3 regions of the Corynebacterium auriscanis genome follow, and region 2 is predicted to be linked to each of the others. Evidence: predicted binding sites of a transcription regulator. Region 2 holds the regulator's gene; each other region holds the start of a gene.

The links. Region 2 encodes LexA, which represses DNA repair genes until DNA is damaged. Its sites were predicted from a motif close to CGAACANNTGTTCG; they were not measured.
Region 1: the regulator LexA is predicted to act here: its motif matches at 2,637-2,650, upstream of CAURIC_RS04735 (HNH endonuclease signature motif containing protein).
Region 3: the regulator LexA is predicted to act here: its motif matches at 1,811-1,824, upstream of CAURIC_RS03935 (SAV_6107 family HEPN domain-containing protein).

What each region holds. Positions count from the first base shown of each region.
Region 1 covers NZ_CP047046.1:1,135,993-1,140,600, reverse strand. The annotation lists gene der (bifunctional cytidylate kinase/GTPase Der) at 1-1,312, opposite strand, end outside; gene CAURIC_RS04740 (pseudouridine synthase) at 1,346-2,389, opposite strand; gene CAURIC_RS04735 (HNH endonuclease signature motif containing protein) at 2,688-4,277, shown strand; gene scpB (SMC-Scp complex subunit ScpB) at 4,322-4,608, opposite strand, start outside.
Region 2 covers NZ_CP047046.1:1,388,634-1,393,241, forward strand. The annotation lists gene hrpA (ATP-dependent RNA helicase HrpA) at 1-154, shown strand, start outside; gene nrdR (transcriptional regulator NrdR) at 202-663, opposite strand; gene CAURIC_RS05835 (hypothetical protein) at 783-1,220, opposite strand; gene lexA (transcriptional repressor LexA) at 1,536-2,360, shown strand; gene CAURIC_RS05845 (DeoR/GlpR family DNA-binding transcription regulator) at 2,471-3,373, shown strand; gene CAURIC_RS05850 (uracil-xanthine permease family protein) at 3,370-4,608, opposite strand, start outside.
Region 3 covers NZ_CP047046.1:943,825-948,432, forward strand. The annotation lists gene CAURIC_RS03925 (methylenetetrahydrofolate reductase) at 34-1,002, shown strand; gene CAURIC_RS03930 (GNAT family N-acetyltransferase) at 1,079-1,708, opposite strand; gene CAURIC_RS03935 (SAV_6107 family HEPN domain-containing protein) at 1,964-2,410, shown strand; gene CAURIC_RS03940 (DUF3040 domain-containing protein) at 2,624-3,049, shown strand; gene mraZ (division/cell wall cluster transcriptional repressor MraZ) at 3,722-4,153, shown strand; gene rsmH (16S rRNA (cytosine(1402)-N(4))-methyltransferase RsmH) at 4,534-4,608, shown strand, end outside.

The DNA.
Region 1 (4,608 bases), 250 kb from region 2:
TGCCGACCTTGGTGTCCACGACGAACACAATCACATCGGCCGTATCCATCGCAGTTTCCGCCTGACGAGCAATGGCCGCGTGGATACCCTTCGCGTCGGGATCCCAGCCACCGGTATCCTGCACCCAGAATCGACGCCCGGTCCACTCACCCAAGTAACTGATGCGGTCGCGGGTGACACCCGGGAAGTCCTCCACCACTGCCTCGCGACGCCCGATGAAGCGGTTCACCAAGGTGGATTTACCCACGTTGGGGCGCCCCACGATGGCAACGGTGCACAGGGCCTCGCGTTCGGCTTCATCATCGCCGAACACCCCGAACGCTTCCTCAACGGCATCCCAGTCAGTCTGATCTTCACCGCTGCTCAGCAGGTCAAATTCCTCGGCATCCTGACCCGCGACGAAGAATTGAGTTTCACCAAAGTCGGCTTCGCTGAATTCGGCCTCGTCGAAGTTCTCTTCGTCGATCTCATCGCTCTCGCCGTCGCTATAGCTCTCGCCGTCGCCGATCACGTCACCGTCAGTGGTGCGGAACACTAGGTCGTCAAGTTCTACTGCCTCTTCTTCCCGACGCCCCTCGCCATCCCCATTCTCGCTCAGAATGAGGTCCTGAAATACCGCCAACACCTCGTCGATGCTGAGCTCTCCGGTATCCAGAACCGTGGCATCGTCCGCGGGGCGCAGTGGCGACGTTGCGCGGGAAGAGTCCGCTTCATCGCGGCGCTGCACGTCGGCGAGGACCGCGTCGAACTCCACGTCGCGACCGGCCGCAACGTCCTGGTCAAACCGGCGTCGCGCCCGAATCTCTGCGCTGGCGGTCATGAACACCTTCACGGGCGCATCGGGCAGCACGACCGTACCGATATCGCGCCCCTCAACCACGCATCGCCCGGCCCTCTCGGCCAGCTCGCGCTGCAACTTCACCAGGTTCTCGCGTACCTCCGGGATTGCCGAGACAGCGGAAACGTGCGCTGTGACTTCCGGCCCGCGGATTTCCCCGGATACGTCCTGGCCGTCCAGCAGGACTTCCGTGCTGCGGGGATCTTCGTTGACCTCGAGTGGCAGGTTCTGGGTGGCGGCAATGATCGCGTTCGTAGCGTCCGCGTGGGTGGGGTCGATTCGCTGCCGCAGAACGTGCAGCGTAGCGACGCGATACATCGCGCCTGTGTCCAAGTATTTTGCGTTGGCGAGCTCAGCAAGGCGTCGACAAACAGTAGATTTACCCGTGCCGCTAGGGCCGTCAACTGCAACGATGAACCCGCCACCGGCAGTGTTTTCGTGGGTTGCGAGGGCGTGAGTGGGGTTAGTAGTCATTCAACGATCCTTTCGGGATGCTTCTGGGGAGGCCTACAGCCCCACGGCCTTGTAAAGACTTTGCAGCTCCGAGCTATTGAGTGCGCGTACGGTGCCGGGCTTTTGCTCGCCTAGCTGCACGGTGTGGATCTTGGTGCGGACCAGCGCTTGGACGGGGAAACCAGCAGCTTTCAGCATGCGGCGCACGATGTGCTTACGCCCCTCATGCAGCTCAATCTTGACCAGCGATTTGCCTTGCCATACGTCCACGATCTGCACGTAGTCGGCCTTAGCGATGCCGTCTTCCAGGTCCACGCCTTCTTTGAGCGTTCGGATGAGCGCCCGGTCCGCCTCACCAAGCACCGTTGCCATGTACGTCTTCGGGACTTCGTACTTCGGGTGCATCAGTCGGTTGGCCAGTTCACCGTCGTTCGTGAGCAGCAACAGCCCCTCTGTCGCGGCATCCAATCGACCCACGTGGAACAACCCCTGCCCCTGATTGAACTTGGCCTCCACGAGCTCTCCCACGTGCGGGCGCCCTAAATCGTCGTGCATCGTCGAGTGCACACCGCGTGGTTTGTTCAACACGAAGTACACCATTTCCTCGTTGACCTGCACGCGGGTGCCATCCACCCGAACGACATCGACGCTCGGATCAATCCGCAACCCCATTTGCCGCACGACCTCGCCGTTGACCTCAACTCGGCCCGCAGCGATCAGTTTTTCACTCATGCGCCGGCTTGCTACTCCGGCGGATGCAAGAACTTTCTGTAGCCTGACCTGCTGCTTTTCTTTCTTTTCTGACGCCAAAATCTGCGCCGCTTCATCTTCCGACACATGCTGGTGCTTGGCTGGGTTCACGTTGGGCACAAAGCGGTCCACGTCGCGCGGGCTGCTGTCGACTGGCTGTGGCACGGGTGCTTTGCGTGCGTTGTTCCGTCCCGCACCTCGTCCCGCACCCCGCGCAGCACCGCGCGGATTGGTGCGTGCACCGTTGCGTGCAGCCGAGCCCCGCCCCTGCTGCCCATTTCGGGAATTATCTTGATTTCGTTGACGATCATTTTCCGGTGTGCCGTCTCGGCGAGCGGTTCTATTCAACTGTGTTTCCTCACATGAGAAGTGTGTTATATATCCTCCCACATCCTAGCAGGTAGGCAGCCATAGTGAACCATTGCAGCTGGGCCCCCTTCTCCACTGCTAGTCCCCCGGCCGCTTCCCATCCAGCTTCTACGCCACCCACTTGTCCCTGCCCCCGCCATGCTAGCCCACCCTCTCTGAGATGCTAGCCCCCTCTGAGATGCTGATTTATTTCCTAGGAATTCTTCTAACAAACTATTGACTGGTTCGTACAGCCGTTCTAATATTGGGGTAACAAAGGGGACGAAACGGGGGAAACGTGAGTAATCACAAAGACTTCAACGACCATAAAGATTCACCGCCACAACAGCATTCCACCTCAACCAACGCTCCATACGATAAATCCGCAGCTCAGTCCGGGCCCACCCCAGAGGGGAAACATCAAAGCCAAGAAACCATTCCTGGAATGGATAATTTCGAACAAAATAACGTCCCGCCAGGGAGTGGCCTTTCTGACGAACCTCCCCATGGACGACTACCCGAGCCACCGGATGAGGAACTGCCCGAAGAGCTCGTTCTCATCCTGGAGCAGCTGGAACCGCAGTGGCGTCATCCAGAAGCCTCATGGCGTGTAGACGACCCAAGCGATCCTGTCAGCCTGGCTTCCAAGACCATCAATGCACTTCACGTTTACCTCGCCTATCTGACATTGCCCAGCATGGAGGACATGATTGACGACCACACCACCCGCGTTCACGCGCGGACGGGTTTAACGGCGTGGAAGGCCGAACAGATCGCCATGGTTGGACTGACCCTCACGAATTTTCCCCGGTTCGCCCACCTAGTCAGTGGTGGCGCGTTTCATTTCCAGCTGGTATTCCGGCTTTGCGAGCACCTATCCATTGTTAAAACCAATCATCGGAAACTGGTGGATCATGCAGTGGTCAAACTGCTGGAACCGACGGTGCCTAATCAAGCGATGCGCTCCCTCAAATGGATCGATGACACATTCGCACGCCTCATGGAGTTCATCGACCCCTTAGCGGTTCCAGTCCCGAAAGACACCCCTGACACGGATGCCGGCACTGATGCTGACAGTGATAACGACGGCATCAACCCCGATGACGTCCCACCCATGGATGAGGATACCTACCACGATGGTGTGAGCTCCTTTAGCTACGACAACCGCGACCCGAACTACACCACCTTCACTCTCACCGTCGATGCCATCACCGGCGTCGAACTACTCAAAGCCATCAACAACGCCGCCACCACCAATAACACCACCCAAGGCCAAGCCTTCCTCGGGCTACTACGCGGCCAGACCACCGCATCGATCACTCTCAACCTCTACAAAAACACCTTCGGCCTGCCACTGGACGACGTCTTCGGCGAAGGTCACTGGCTCACCACCGCCGCCTCCGCCGCCTGGCTCGACCGCATCACCCACCTCGCCGGCGCCGGCACCAGCGATAACAACGGCTACCAACCATCCGCCCGCACCGCTGCCATGGTCGCCGGACGAGACGGGCACTGCCGATTCCCCGGCTGCACCATCCCCGCCCACCGATGCCAAATCGACCACGTCCACCGCTACGACCACACCAACCCCACCGCGTCGGGGCCGACGTCCACCGACAATTTGCACCTGCTGTGCGCTAAGCACCACCGGTTGAAAACCGCCGGAAACTGGGATGTAACCCTCCACCCCGACGGCACAGAAACCTGGACCAGCCACGGAGACGGCCACACCATCACCACCACCAGCGACGGCCCCCTCGGCCGCGAAACATTCCAACACAAAGCCACCAGGCGCATCAGGGTCACCCATGCCTATAACGAACGACGACTAGGAATCATCGACCAGGAAGACGAACCCAATAGCAACAACGACGAGCCGCCATTCTAAACACCAACCCAGGGTCGAGAATTTATAGATCCCGCTCCATGGCTCTAATCGTCAATCGAGTCAACCTCGGGAAGAAGTGGTGCCAAATCAGGCAGTTCGGTGAGAGAAGCAATACCCAGCTGTTCGAGGAATAAGTCCGTGGTGGAGTACAAGTTCGCTCCACCCGGTCCTTCGGGGACCTCCGAAACCAGGCCACGCAACGCCAATGTACGCATGACGCCGTCGCAGTTAACACCGCGGACGGCCGAAACCTGCGCTCGCGTCACCGGCTGGCGATACGCCACCACCGCCAAAGTTTCGAGAGCCGCGCGCGATAACCGCTGCTGCGTAC
Region 2 (4,608 bases):
GCGCCTGCCCTCAACCCGCGCGGCTTCCCCCCAGCTTAAAGACGTACGGTGGTTGATCGAGGAATTACGTGTCAGCCTGTTTGCCCAGCAGTTGGGGACTACGAAGAGCGTTTCGGCACAACGCATCAGAAAAGCCCTAGCCAAGATACGCTAGTGCTGTGCCGCGCTGCCCCTAGAGCTTAGGCGGGCCAAGCCTTGGCCTTACTGGCAGCCGTCGGTACGGTGCGCGCGGAGGGATTCAATTTCCCGTTCGAAGTCGTCTGCACTGGAAAACGACTTGTAGACGGAGGCGAAGCGCAGATAAGCAACCTCGTCCAGGGTTCGTAGCGGGTCCAGAATCGCCAAACCGATATCGTTAGCTTGAACTTGGGATCCGTGCTGGGCACGTATGGATTGTTCCACCTGTTGTGCCAACACCTTAAGGGCATCGTCGGACACTTCCCGACCTTGACAGGCCCGCCGGACGCCTTTGATGAGCTTGTCGCGGCTGAATTCCTCCGTCACCCCGTTGCGCTTGGTGACCAACAAGATGCTGCGTTCTAGTGTGGTGAAGCGGGTGGCACACTTGTTGCACTCACGGCGCCGGCGGATCGCCACGCCGTGATCGACGGTGCGGGAGTCGACCACTTTCGAGGATTGGGAACTACAAGACGGACACAACACGGCCTTAATGCTAGTCCCACACCCAAATCCCAGAACAGTGGGCCGGAAAAACGCGGAACCTTTGGCTGCTGAAAGCCCCCGCCCCGCGGTTTTCCTACTCTCTATGACTCGCCCCTGAATTACTTCATCTGTGCTATTTGCGCTGGAGCTGTTCCCGACAATTGCACGGGCTCTTCGGCTACCACCGGCGCCAAGGTAATGGAAAGGAAAATAGCCGAGGTGGAAATGATAACTCCGCCCGGAGATGACACTATAGCCAAGGTGCGGCGACGAATACGTTCGAGCAAACCCAATCGCTTCGAATGCGTTCGACAATGAGAGGTGGCTAAGATATGACCGCTCGCCACGCTACGGGGTGCCCGTTCCAATACTGGACCGGCGAAACGCGTGTTCGAACCTCCACGAGAATCCTCTTGCTCCCACTGGGGTTTAACGGTGTGAGGTCGCCGCACTCCTGCGGTGCGCGGTACGCGGCGACCTTCCACGATCGCATACCCCCGTTGCTGATTGTTCAGGTCTGCTAGGGGACGACGGGAAAAAATAACCGGAGTGGACATGTCATAACCTCTTTCTTAGTGTTCTTACTAGCCAAATAAACGGAAGCGCTCCGAAGAGTGCTCCGGTTGCCCATAGCCCGCCGGGTAACCCGGCTGAAAGCTTGCGATCGTCACATTACGAACCAGGGACGACAACCCAGCCTCGAACAACCACATTTTCGCTCTTCTGTTCTATTATGACGACAATTCACACGCTAGCACGGTTGTTCGATTGTTGTCGAGTGTTTTTTCGAACATTTTTCGAACACCTATGCCAAAACTGTCCGCAACTGCGGTAGTGTAAGAATCGATGAGTCATCAAAGTTAGGAGCCCCCATGTCGCCCGCCGGCAGCCAGAAACCCCGATCTGCGAACCCAAAGTCCACCGATAATTCACCCATTACGCCCCCCACCCCATTGCCCAACTCCAGCACGCCACCGCGTCGCGGACGGCCCAAAAAATCCGATGCCGATCGTAGGGCCGAAAAGGCTCAGGGGCGGAAGCAACCCACGGAGCGCCAGCGTCGCATTCTAGAGGTCATTCAAAATTCAAAGAGCTTGCGCGGATATCCCCCAAGTATTCGTGAAATCGCCGATGCAGTCGGCCTGCAGTCAACCTCGTCGGTCTCCTACCACCTCAATTTGCTTGAGGAAGCCGGTTACCTGCGACGTGAGGATAAGAAACCGCGCGCCGTAGACGTTCGTGAATATGAAAAGCGTGGCAAGAAGACCCCAGGGCGCAAACCCGGCCGTCAACCTCGCTCTGAAGGTGATGAAAACCTGCCTGAGGCGACCTACGTCCCCGTTGTCGGGCAGATTGCTGCTGGCAACCCCATCCTCGCGGAGCAAAACGTGGAAGCTCACTTTCCACTTCCGGGTGAGTTGGTGGGGGGCGGAGAACTCTTCCTGCTCCAGGTTGTCGGCGATTCCATGCGGGATGCGGGCATTCTCAACGGTGACTGGGTCGCTGTACGTTCCCAGTCCACCGCTGACTTTGGTGACTTCGTTGCAGCGATGATTGATGGCGAAGCGACCGTGAAGGAATTCCACAAAGATTCTGAGGGACTGTGGCTGCTCCCCCACAACGATCTGTTCGAGCCAATCCCAGCCGAGCACTCCCAAATACTTGGCAAAGTTGTCGCCGTGCTCCGCAAAATCTAACACTCGCCACCCCCGTTCCCCGGCACTCACGCCCGGGGTTCAACTACCTCGCTAGAATTTGTTCGACAGGCCAAAAGTAGTCGGCATATTCCCAGCAAGGAGCGACAGGAGTGCAATCCACCGAACGCAGACGACAGATTGTCTCCCTCGCCGCGGTGCAAGGTCGAGTCACAGTCAACGAACTTGCCGATCGTTTTCGCGTAACGGCCGAAACTATTCGTCGCGACCTCGCCGCCCTCAATGACAGCGGGCTGCTTTATCGCGTACACGGCGGGGCCGTACCCGTGCCTAAGTACCACACTGAATACACCAGTGTGGAAACCCGCTCGAAAGCTAGTATTCAGGCCAAACTGGCCATCGGCCGAGAAGCCGCACAGCATCTGCCTAAACCCGGTTCGACTATTTTTCTCGATGCCGGCACAACCACGGGCGTGCTGGCCGACTACCTAGCCGAACAGTCTGTCAGGGGCAACGCCCCCCATCTGATCGACGCAGACGGTGACGGAATCTCTCCCGGCCAGGCAGAGTCCCGCCGGGATCACTCATCGCCCACCCCCAACAGCGGGGCTACCACGCACTTTCCCCCACTGCGGGTGATCACCAACTCCCTCCACATTGCCTACCGATTGGCAAACACGCCCTCCATTGACATTTTGCTTATCGGCGGTGACGTGCGCCCTCAATCCCGTGCCGTCGTTGGTCCCATCGCCACCCGACAACTGGGTGTGCTTCACGCGGATGTCGCTTTCATCGGTACAAACGCACTCACCATGGCACATGGGCTTTCTACTCCCGACGCCGCGGAGGGAGCAATCAAGCGCTGCATGGTCACCAATGCCGACCGTGTCGTCGCCCTATGCGATTCCTCAAAGTTCGGCTTGGACTACCTGGTCAGTTTTGCCTCCATTGACGATTTATCAATGCTCGTGACTGATCCCGGGGCGCCCGATACTTACGTACAGGCGCTCAAAGATTCGGGAATCGACGTGGTCTTTGCCCAGCCTGGCACCTAGTCAAGCTGTCTACTTTGTTGCCCCTCACCCACATGGTCGTAGAGCCAACGCATCGCTGGGTAGGCCACGATGATCCCCACCGAACCCCATGCAATTCCCTCCAGCGCGATAGAGCCCACATTGAGGGTAAGGTTGCCGATGCCTGCAACGAGCGCTACAGCCGCTGCCGTCAGGTTCACGGGGTCAGTCAGCTTCACCTTGTTATCCTGCCAAATACGCACTCCCAGCAGACCGATCATGCCGTAGAGCACGATCGTTGCCCCGCCAAGAACTCCGGCTGGAATCGTCAGGATCACGGCGCCGAATTTAGGAATGAAGGCCAAGATGATTGCGAAGGTCGCCGCCACCCAATAGGCAGCAGAAGAATAAACACGGGTAGCGGCCATCACCCCGATGTTCTCCGCATACGTCGTAGTGCCACTTCCACCACACCCACCCGCGAGGACAGTGGCGGCACCATCAGCCATCAACGCGGGCCCCGCCAGGTCATCCAGGTTGCGCTGAGTCATGGTTGCTACGGCCTTCACATGCCCGACGTTTTCCGCAATGAGCACCACCACTACTGGCAAGGTCACTGCCACTGCTGCCAGGTGAAATTCGGGCTGGTGAAACTGTGGCAGTCCAACCCATCGGGCGGCGGCGATCGCTTCCCGGGACTCGCTACTAATGCCACCGGTGGTCCATGCGAACACCCAGCCAATAGTCACCCCCAGCAAAATCGCGAGGCGCCCCAGCATTCCCCGCCCCGCCACGGTGATCAATACGATCGCCAACAATGTGACCCCAGCAATAAGAGGCTGCTTCTCCACGTTGGCGGTGGCAGTTGGCGCCAAGTTCAATCCGATGAGCGCAACAATTGCGCCAGTCACGGCAGGCGGCATCACGGCGTCGATAACGCCTCGGCCCAAAGCAGTAACCACAATGCCTACAGCGATGAGGACCGCGCCCGCAGCAATGACACCGCCCAGCTGGGCGCCGATTCCCTGCGCTTGCGTCGCGGTCAATGGAGCGATAAATGCAAAAGAGCTACCCAAGTACGACGGCAGTCGATTTCGGGTGGCCAGCAGAAACAGGATGGTTCCCACACCAGAAAACAGCAAAGTGGTGTTCACAGGAAAACCGGTGAGGGTCGGCACCAACAACGTGGCACCAAACATTGCAATGACGTGCTGCATTCCGATTCCGATGGTGCGACCCCACGATAGGCGCTCTTCGGGCGCGACTACCTCGCCAAA
Region 3 (4,608 bases), 440 kb from region 2:
CGCCGGCGAAACTAGACAGGTTAGTATGTTTTCATGTCAGCTATTAATCGCCAGGTTGCCGTTTCTTCCTCTTTGAATTTTACGACGCCAGGGAGGATCCCCTTCTCGGTTGAATTCATGCCCCCGAGGGACGATGCCGCCGAGATGCGTTTGTGGAATGCTGCCGAAGCGTTCCATGACCTTGGGGTTAGTTTCGTGTCGGTGACTTATGGTGCGGGTGGATCAACGCGCGCTCGTACCCTTCGTGTGGCGGAGCGATTGGCGACTAAGCCGTTGACCACGCTGGTGCACATGACCCTGGTGCAACACACTGTGGAGGAGCTCAAGGAGATTCTGCGTGGTTACGCGGAGTTGGGATTGACGAATTTGCTCGCTCTGCGGGGTGATCCGCCAGGGGATGTGAATGCCGAGTGGATCCCTACTGAAGGCGGGTTGGAGTACGCACATGAGCTCATTGAGCTCACCAAATCGATGCCGGAATGCGAACACTTCGATATCGGTATCGCGAGTTTTCCCGAGGGGCACTTCCGCGCCGGGGATTTGGACAATGATACGAAATACACCCTGCGGAAGCTTCGGGCGGGGGCCGAGTATTCGATCACTCAGATGTTCTTTGATGTCGACCACTATCTGCGGTTGCGCGATCGACTAGCAGCGGTGGACCCAGAGCATGGCGCGAAGCCGATTATCCCAGGGTTAATGCCGATAACGAGTTTGCGCTCAGTGCGGCGTCAGATGGAATTGGCGGGAGCCAGCCTGCCTTCACCCCTTGAGCAACGACTGCTGAAGGCGGCGGCAGGTGACGAGGAAAGGAACCGTGCCGCGATCCGCGAGGTGGGGATTGAAGTGACGACCGAGACGGCGGAACGGCTTATTGCGGAAGGTGCACCGGACCTGCACTTCATGACTATGAACAACGTGCGGGCGACACAGGAAGTTCTGCATAATCTAGGAATGGCGCCGGCATGGGGGCCCGATCTGGGACACGACATGGTGCGTTAGCGGCTGCTTGGCGGGCGTACCTCGTCCGCATTGTTTGAATGTGCACGTGGTGCGAGTGAGAAGATATAGGGGGGAGCTAGGGGGTTGTTGTGGTGGATTTGTTGAGTTGTAGGATCCCGAACGGCCGGGGGTCTGCGCTGAAGCGGAAGTTGCGCAGTAGGTCGGTGAACCCTTTACTGCGGTAAATCTGCCACGCGGAATTTCCTTCGAGTGGGACCTCTGGGGTGGACAGCATGATCGTTGGTCGCGTTAAGTGTTCCACGATGTGATCTAGAAGGGTATGGCCTAGGCCCAGACCTTGGAATTGTGGATCGACGTGGATCTCTGCCAGTTCAGAGTAGTTGGACAGCATCTGCGCAGCCCGATCTGCGGGCAATCCGGCCTCGATTAATCCACGACGTACCTGCGAATACCACCATGAATGGGGTTCGCCTGTGAAGCCGTAGGCTACTCCGGCGATGGTATGTGCCGGGTTGTGAATTGAGGGGGTCTGGTCTTGGGGGTGGGAAAGGGCAAGTACGCAGGCGAACCCCGCATTGTCAGCACTTGATCGCCACAGCTGCCTGCGTTGGTTGCGCGTGGATTCGGAATATGCCATGGCGCGCAGGTGGATGGTGATGAGCTCTTCCAGCCGGGAGAGAAATTCCGTAGGGCTGGCGGGGACGATCGAAAACGTCTCAGGAGAGTAGGTGCTGGAGCTGGGCATGCATTCTAGTGTGCCATTTATTTGTAGGGGGCAGTGCGGATTGTCGTAGGTTTGTCAGCGTCGATTACCGGAGGGGCGAAGGGGAGGGTCGACATATCCCTTAGAGCGTGTGTTCGATTATATGGGGTGAGGTGGATGGGGTGTCTGGGGTGCTTTTTAGGTTTAAGGGTGCAAGGGAAACGAGGCACGCTCCTCTGAAGATTGGCATAGGTTGGCTCTACCGAGCGGAAGATGTGGTCAAGGAGGGGTGAGTTAATGACGAAAGAGGACATCATGGCATCGCAAAATTTCAAGGGATCAAACGTAACGCGAATTTCTGGGCGCAAGATTGTCAGCGCGCGGAGCTTTATCGATGATGCGGAAAAACAGTTGGAGCGTTCTCGGTTCTCGGGGCGGGTAGATGATCGGGTGGTGTTTGCCTATCGGGCGGCTCTGCGTGCGGCGGGTGCGTTGGTACAAACTGCAATGGTTGGCAGGAAACGTTCTCCGCGGGGTAGCGCATGGGAAAAGCTTCGTGTGTTGCATCCGGATTTGAAGGATTGGGTAAAGCTCTTCGAGGGGTATGCGCGCATGGCTAGTCGCGCAGGTATGGGACTGGAATCGGGAATGGATCCCCAGCTTGCTGATCAGTTGTACGCGGATGCTGCTCGGTTCATAGATTTGGCGCGCGAAGAAACGGGTTACCTGCCGAGCGTTGCGTAGTTTGGGGGTTGGGTCCCTATTTTTGGGGTACAGTGGGTTAGCAAATATGAATAAATCGGCGACGGTGGAACCTTTTGCGAGGTTTATGCGTTGTGCTGGGTGAAGACCTAGGCGCGGAGGATGGACAAGTTGGGGTCATCGCCGGAATAGGTGGTGGCGATCCAGTCTCGCTGGAGCGCTAGGAACGTGTCTAACAAGACCTGGAGGTCGACAGTGGCTCTATCGGAGCAAGAAAAGCGCATGTTGGAGGAGATTGAGCGTGCCCTCATCGCGGAAGATCCGCGCTTGGCACGCAGGGCTTCTGTGCGTGAAGGCTCGGCACCTGGCCTCACGGTGGGGATTCGCTCCATTGCTTTAATGATGCTTGGTCTCGTGATGCTTATTGGTGGCATCGCATTGGCGCAGAATTCCCTGTGGTTCGTTGTCTTGAGTGTGGTCGGTTTTCTCGTGATGTTCGGCGGTGGATTGCTGATGTTCAAGCCGGAAATTGCGGGAGTGTCTAGAAGCAAGACTAATGCTGCACGTCAGATTCGGATGGGGGATAGCGGTGCGACCAAGCGAGATGCGCATAAGCGGACCAGCGATGGTGGCTTCGGGGACCGGTTGGAGAATAGCTTTAAGAAGCGCTTTGATCGGTAATAGGGCAAGGTTCGCGTAGAGCGCGCAACACAACTCCCACTGAGAGAGTAGTGGCGCACGTCGTCAATCCCTCGGTCAGCTTCTTTTTCGGTGAACCCTAGGCTTCCTGCTCCTTGAGTAAAGGAGGGGAAGTCTAGGGTTTTTCTATGCCTGATCCGCTCGCGCAGATGTTCTCGGGTTGAGGGAAGTCCCCCCACACTGGCTACAGAAAAGGGAAAATTCCCCACTTGCCAACCATGCGTAGGGAAACCAGTCTCGAAGAAATCCAAAATGAGAGTCATGGTTATGTCCGGCTGGCTTTCAGCCGAGGCTAAAGCGCCAGTAATTGGCCGTGATAAGCGAAAATAAAGTTCCGTTTGCCTGAGGCCACCAGGCGGTTTCGATCGGCCGTGCCCGTCCGAGTTGAGCTCGGTCGGTGTGGTTTGTGCGCGATAAACGGGTTACTCATCGAGACTTCCCTTTTTTGTAGACACAATTTTCGGCGTGTGCTGGTCTTGGTGGGGTGAAGTGGGGTAAAGTGGGGATCGTTGGTGAGTGGTTACTAAAAGATGCGCTCTGAACAGTGCAAATGTAGTCATCGGCCGGCCTCGGTAGGCAAAAACATCCGAGATACAACTTCATGTGTGACAACTGAACAGTGGATGGAGTTGACGGGAAAGGAGCCAGGTTCAGATGTTCTTTGGCACTTTTACCCCGAAACTCGACGACAAGGGTCGCCTTACCCTCCCGGCTAAATTCCGGGCGGATTTAGAGGACGGCCTGATGGTCGTCAAGGGGCAGGATCGCAGTTTGGCTATCTACCCGCGTGACGAGTTCCTTGTCCGTGCCCGGAAAGCTGCCGCGGCATCTCGTACCAATCCCAAGGCGCGAGCTTTCGTTCGTAACTTGGCTGCGAGTGCGGACGAGCAGAATCCGGACTCGCAAGGGCGAATAACAATCGCCCCTGGGCATCGCCAGTATGCGGGACTATCCAAAGAATGTGTGGTCATCGGCAATGTGGATTTTGTTGAAATCTGGGATGCGGAAGCTTGGCGGGACTACAGCTCTCGCTACGAGGAAGATTTCTCCGCCGGTGATGATGAAGCCTTTGCTGAGTTCTTGTAGCCCGAAGCGCGGAGGCGCCTTAGGCAGGATCGAGAGCTCGGGAGAGTGTGCGCAGGCCCTTACCTGCGTGGACGACGTGACGTTTGATGTACTTCCCCAATATCAAACCCACACCCACGCAGGTGAGGCCCTGTTCGCACTCTCTTTTTGTTGAAGGCCTCGCTATCCGTTTCGCCGCCACGTGGCACGCGCCACTCGGCATTCCGCGACCCGGGTTCCTGACTCCGCAGTCCGATACGGCACCGTAGCCCGACAATGCGCGAAGGTATGGGCTGCAGCTCAGCCCAGCACTGCACCGCGGGTCAGTACCGTCCCGCCCACGATCTTGACAACAGAAATAAGCATCCACGATCCCGACAACAAAAGAAAGGAGGAAAAGCATGAATCAGAACACAGAAATACCCAACAATAAAGCGCAGGAACACGGCCATGTGCCTGTGATGCGAGACCGCATG